Aridibaculum aurantiacum: one gene and its partner. The protein of the gene in region 1 interacts with the protein of each later gene in a pairwise test. Links are inferred from orthologs where the notes say so. Each region holds a gene or a part of one and is shown in the gene's direction. Other genes may lie near its edges.

The links.
Region 2: the proteins of rpe (region 1) and eno interact in binary tests that used the Escherichia coli proteins (3 or more experiments, as listed by UniProt). The link is inferred for Aridibaculum aurantiacum from one-to-one orthologs.

What each region holds. Positions count from the first base shown.
Region 1 is NZ_JAFEWC010000001.1:1,647,420-1,650,663, reverse strand. What follows is about bases 89-3,051. They hold rpe (ribulose-phosphate 3-epimerase), read left to right. Parts: upstream 89-1,226; coding sequence 1,227-1,877; downstream 1,878-3,051. Other genes in these bases: mtaB (tRNA (N(6)-L-threonylcarbamoyladenosine(37)-C(2))-methylthiotransferase MtaB), read left to right, coding at 2,439-3,051; J4N22_RS06870 (DUF4258 domain-containing protein), read right to left, coding at 1,885-2,328; J4N22_RS06880 (tetratricopeptide repeat protein), read left to right, coding at 372-1,172; J4N22_RS06885 (hypothetical protein), read right to left, coding at 89-105. In the rest of the region: more of J4N22_RS06885, read right to left, coding at 1-88; more of mtaB, read left to right, coding at 3,052-3,244. UniProt on the Escherichia coli protein: Catalyzes the reversible epimerization of D-ribulose 5-phosphate to D-xylulose 5-phosphate.
Region 2 is NZ_JAFEWC010000001.1:332,062-335,157, forward strand. The notes cover bases 126-2,940. They hold eno (phosphopyruvate hydratase), read left to right. Parts: upstream 126-795; coding sequence 796-2,085; downstream 2,086-2,940. Other genes in these bases: ccoN (cytochrome-c oxidase, cbb3-type subunit I), read right to left, coding at 126-204; ccoS (cbb3-type cytochrome oxidase assembly protein CcoS), read right to left, coding at 280-432; J4N22_RS01390 (FtsB family cell division protein), read left to right, coding at 2,158-2,484; J4N22_RS01395 (hypothetical protein), read left to right, coding at 2,549-2,776; nth (endonuclease III), read left to right, coding at 2,833-2,940. Outside these bases: more of ccoN, read right to left, coding at 1-125; more of nth, read left to right, coding at 2,941-3,096. UniProt on the Escherichia coli protein: Catalyzes the reversible conversion of 2-phosphoglycerate (2-PG) into phosphoenolpyruvate (PEP). It is essential for the degradation of carbohydrates via glycolysis.

The sequences.
Region 1 (3,244 bases):
GGCTTCAGGCATAGAATTAGATGACCTGTTTTTCCTTATAAAATAAGTAGCAACCCCAGCTCCGGCTACAGCCAATGCTGCAGCGATTATTGTATTTCTTTTCATAAATAGATTTTTGTACATAAAGGCAATTGCCATGCCACCACAACTAGCTACCATCCAACAGTTCTTCCAGCTAAACACATAAACAACATGAAGCACCTATACATAAAATGAAATAAACATATAAATATTCACCTCGCAGTATTGTAGAAAATACACCTGTATCTGTGCATGTTTAACACTCGCCTCCATTCTACTTTTGCTTTGCATTATTTCTATCTCCCTTGTCATTAGAGATGCAAATCACATTGAACATATACATTTGCCCCATGAAAAATTGGCTATTCCTGGTACTAATTGGGTTAATCTTCTTTAGCTGTAAAGAAAGCACCAGCGAAGAAAATTCAAAATCACAGGCAGTACACCTTCAACTAGTAGAGTCACTTAACAAGCAAGTGCAGTTACACCCTGATAGTGCTCCTATTCGCATGCAACTTGTAAATGCCTTGGACAGCCTGGGCAGGTATGGTGATGCACTTGCTCAGGTAGACAGCATGATAATACGAGACAGCCTGAATAATGGGTTGTGGTTCGCCAAAGGCCAACTGCAGGAAAGCATGAAGGATACTTCAGCCGCCATCCGCAGTTATGAAAAAGCCATCAATATTTATCCTTCGCTGGAGTCGCAGTTGCACCTGGCTAATCTATATGCCGAAATGAAAGACAGCCGTAGCCTGCAGATTTGCCAGGCAGTAAGCCGGGTGGCAATGGATAGAGAAAATATTGCTCATTGCGACTTTATTGCAGGTATTTATTATGCACGTACAGGGCAGGCTTCACAAGCCATTGCAGCTTTCGACAGGTGCATCAATAATAACTACACCTACATGGAAGCTTACCTTGAGAAAGGATTTGTTTATTATGAACAAAAGAAATACAACGAAGCACAGCAGGTATTTGATCGTGCTATAACCGTAAATAACTTGTATGCTGATGCATATTACTGGAAAGCAAAAACATTGGAAGCAATGGGTAATAAACAAGAAGCAATCACCAATTATCAACGTTCTTTGGGATTGGATAAAACATTAACCGAAGCACGCGAAGCCCTTAACCGGTTGAATAGTTAAGGCTCAATATTCTAACTAATCATTGCACAGGAAGAATTAATAAATCATCTTATCATGCCAATCATAGCCCCCTCTTTACTTGCCGCTAATTTTTTACATTTAGGAGAAGAATGTAAAATGCTGAACGAAAGTGAGGCTGACTATTTTCACCTGGATGTGATGGATGGACGATTTGTACCAAACATAAGCTTTGGTCTTCCTGTTATAGAACAAATAAGAAAGGCAACAAACAAGGTTTGCGATGTGCACCTGATGATACTGGAACCGGAGAAATATGCTGAAGCATTTAAAAATGCCGGTGCTGATATTCTTACAGTTCATATAGAAGCCTGCATTCACCTGCACAGGAATTTGCAGCAAATTAAATCCTTAGGAATGAAAGCTGGTGTAGCTATCAACCCACACACTCCTATTAATTTCCTTACAGATATCATTCATGACGTGGACCAGGTTTGTATCATGAGTGTGAACCCAGGTTTTGGCGGACAGGCTTTCATTCCGCAAACGATCAACCGCATAAAGCAGTTGCGCCAGTTAACAGATGAGAAAGGGCTTAATGTTGATATAGAAATTGACGGAGGAGTAACAGTAGAGAATGCCGCTTCCATTGTGGCAGCCGGAGCTACAGTTTTAGTGGCCGGTAATACTGTTTTCAAATCGCCTGATCCAATTAAAACTATTTCGCAACTAAAGGCAGTAAGCTAGTAGCTGGTTAACAACTTGGACAAGCATATTCATTCTCCAGGTCGATAACCGTAACTACAGATGTGTGCTTTTGTTTTGGCGCAAAAATGATCCTTACCCGCTGACCATCATCTGTAGTTCCTTCTATGGCATAAGTTGGCCCTTTGGGATCATCGAGCCTACTCTTATTATAGTTCACTTTTCCTTCAGCCTGTATTTGCCGCACCTCCGTTTGTGTGATCTTCCTGCACGCCATCCTGCACTTTGCATGCTTTGTAAAATACAACTCCTGCGTCCGGTCGAAACCGGCAGAATTAGAACTTTCTTTACTTGCCGGTGCTTGTGACGATGCTTTTATGTTAGAATATGTTTCACTTGCTACTGGTGGCGCTTCTTTATATTGTTTAATTATAAGAGTGATAACAGCCAGCATCACAAAAAACAGGATCGGGAGTAGTTTCTTCATCTTCATAACTGAAAGTTAAAGTGGATGAACTACATGCGGAAAAATGGTGGACGCAGGTAAGTACATGCTGCTTCAAAAAGAGCAAGTGAAGCAAGTCAGCTATCTTTGCGCCTCTTATGGAACAGACAAAATCAGTAGCATTTCATACACTCGGATGTAAACTAAATTTTTCCGAAACCTCTACCCTATCCCGCTTATTGGAGAAAGAAGGCTTTGAGAAACGGGAGTTTAATGATAAAGCCGATGTATATGTTATTAATACGTGTTCTGTTACAGATAATGCTGACAAAGAATGCCGCATGCTGGTTCGCAGAATTCAGCGTCGTGCACCGGAAAGCATGGTTGTGATAACCGGTTGCTATGCACAGCTAAAGCCACAAGAGATTGCCAGCATCCAGGGAGTTGACCTTGTACTGGGTGCGGCTGAAAAATTCAATATTGCGCAGCACCTGAAAGAACTAACGAAAGGCGACAGCACAAAGATCTGCAGCTGCGATGTGGCGGATGTTTCTGGTTTTATTTCATCCCATTCTATAAATGACAGAACCCGCACTTTTTTAAAAGTACAAGACGGCTGCGACTACAACTGTTCATTTTGTACCATACCTATGGCGCGTGGAAAAAGCCGGAGCGATACGGTAGAAAACGTGGTAAAAAACGTACATCAATTAGCCGCTACAGGAGTAAAAGAAATTGTTTTAACAGGCGTTAACCTGGGCGATTTTGGAAAAGGTCCAGAAGGCAAAAAACATGAAGAAACATTTTACCAGCTAGTACAGGAATTAGATAAAATTGAGGCAATTCAACGGTACCGCATTTCTTCCATAGAACCCAATTTGTTGACAAATGACATCATAGATTTTGTTAGCAAAAGCCGCAGCTTTATGCCCCATTTTCATATTCCGCTACAAAGCGGCAGCAA
Region 2 (3,096 bases), 1.3 Mb from region 1 along the record:
TACAAAAGCAAAAATCACTGCATTGGTATGCAATGGTCTTACGCGTCCAAAGGTGGTTGGGGCAAAATTGAAATTGGCCGCCGGTAAAAACATTTGCACCGATGCCAGTAAACCTACCAGCATACCTACGGCACCCCATAATATGGTAGCATAGGCAAACATCTTTACGATGCGATTGTCATAATAAAATTTTTCTACTTGCATTTTTTTTATGTGTTTCCTGGATTTACTTGATTGAAAGTTTGATGAAAGCCCGTTGTTGTTCGTCCTGCAGAGGGGTTAGGGTTGAGAAGGAGGATCGTCAAACAACATTCTTACCGGCGGGCTTTGTTCATCATCAAACTGACCTTTTTTTACGCTCCATAAAAACGCCAGCAGGAACAGTCCTGCTACGGTTATACTTGCTATTAATAAAAGGAATATGACACTCATGATTTATTATTCAGGTATCAAAAGTAGAAACGGTGGTAAGGGAGCAGGATGACGATGCTCAATGCGTTTTATGATTGATGTCATGAAACCGTCATGCGGTGGAAGTGAAGAGGGCAAAGCAAGCGGGAGTGGTGCTAAGACTGTTTCAGGTTTAAATCATCTCAATCAATAAGGATGTATTGATACATAATGTTAACCACCCACTATAGAAAAATCTTGAGTTTTAAACGCTGATGATCATCATCTACATGTGCCGGAAAAGCTGATGTTGCCCGGCCAATTACATGACATCTTACTTTGGCTACACCAGCAGGTTAGTTTAGCTTTGCGCCCAGTCGATAATAAAATAAAACCAACATTTCCATGAGCTACATTTCAGAAATTCATGCCCGGCAGATACTTGACAGCCGCGGTAATCCAACTGTAGAAGTAGATGTAATAACAGATAATGGTACTATAGGACGTGCAGCTGTTCCAAGTGGCGCCAGCACAGGTATACACGAGGCGGTAGAACTACGCGACAATGATAAAGGCGTATACATGGGTAAAGGTGTACTGCAGGCTGTAAAAAATGTAAATGAAATAATTGCTGATCCACTGCTTGGCTGGCCGGTAAACGACCAGACCGGAATAGATGCACAACTGCTGGAGCTGGATGGCACAGAAAATAAAAGCAAACTGGGTGCTAATGCTACCCTGGCAGTAAGTATGGCTGTAGCCAAAGCTGCTGCACAGGAAAGTGGCCTTCCGCTGTTTAGGTACCTGGGTGGTGTAAACAGCACCTTGCTGCCAATGCCACTAATGAACATCCTGAATGGTGGTGCACATGCTGATAACAAAATAGATTACCAGGAGTTTATGATCGTACCTGTAGGCGCTACTACTTTTAGTGAAGGCCTACAGTGGGGCGTTGAAATATTCCACCACCTGAAGACTGTACTAAAGAAAAAAGGATACAGCACCAACGTAGGTGACGAAGGAGGTTTTGCTCCAAACATCCAGAGCAATGAAGAAGCTATTGAAACCGTGCTGGAAGCTATAGAAGCAGCAGGTTACAAAGCAGGTTCACAAATAGGTATTGCACTGGATGCAGCATCGAGCGAAATGTGGAAAGGCGACGAGAATGTTTACCATTTCCATAAGAGCGATGGCAAAAAGCTGAGCGTAGAGCAGATGGTGGAATACTGGGTAGAGTGGGCTAACAAATACCCTATCATCAGTATAGAAGATGGTATGGCCGAAGAAGACTGGAAAGGATGGAAGCTGCTTACTGATGCGCTTGGTAAAAAAGTACAGCTGGTAGGTGACGATCTATTTGTTACAAACACAAAGATCCTTCAGCGCGGTATAGACGAAGGAGTAGCAAACAGTATCCTGATAAAGGTGAACCAGATAGGAACACTTACAGAAACCATCAATGCGGTACAACTGGCGCAGCAAAATGGCTATACTACCATTATGAGCCATCGCAGCGGCGAAACAGAAGATACTACCATTGCTGACCTGGCTGTTGCTTTGAATTGCGGCCAGATTAAAACAGGTAGTGCCAGCCGTACAGATCGTGTAGCTAAGTACAACCAACTAATAAGAATAGAAGAAATGCTGGCTGAGTCTGCGATATACCCAAAAGGCAGGATCCGCTTTAGCAAGTAAGATAGTTTTCCACCTTACATCATCGGTGATCATAATGCTGCTACTTTTATGATCACCGATTTTTTTGTGCCCATGCAAAAGCTTTCATTCGTTTTCTCCATGATCAAAAATAAATACCTGCTATCGGTGTTGGTGTTCGTGGTATGGATCAGTTTTTTCGATCGGAACGATCTATTTACACAATGGGAGCGTAAGAACGAACTGGAGAAACTGGAAACAAGCAAGGCTTATTACGAAGCCGAAATCATTTCTACAGAAAAGGAACTGGCAGAGCTGCAGAACAATCCCGCAGCATTAGAGAAGTTTGCCAGGGAGAATTTTTACCTGAAGAGGCCTGAGGAGCAGGTGTTTATAGTTGTAAAGCCGGAAGTGGAAAATTCTGAGGTAACAAAACAATAATAATTAAACAACCTCGTTTATTTGGTAATAGGATTGAAGGATCAACTAAACTTCTTAATTACTTATGCCAAATTTCACCACCGAGGACCTGCTGCAGTACCTGTACAGGGAGACCTCACAAAATCAAAAGGCGGATATTGAGAAGCAGATGCAGACAGATTGGGCCCTTAAGGAGAAATATGATGTTTTGACAAACTACCTGAAAAAACTGGATAGTGCTGTTGAAAGTCCCCGTACCCAATCAGTGATGGCTATACTCGATTATGCCCGCGCTTCTGCGGAAGTTGTATAGCTGAGGCACTTGCTAAAAAATGTTCAAAACCGGTATCTTCGGCTTTTTCTACTATGATGAAGCGCGATAGATACCGGTTTGTTATTGAATACTTTCAACAACATTCGCCGGATGCAGAGACGGAGCTGAATTTTGAAAATCCTTATCAACTGCTGGTAGCAGTTATTTTATCTGCCCAATGTACCGACAAGCGGGTGAACATGACCACACCCGACCTCTTCAGGAAATATCCTAATGCCTTCAAACTAGCCGATGCACAATACGATGATCTGTTTGATATCATCAAAAGCATTTCTTTTCCCGGCAATAAAACCCGCCAC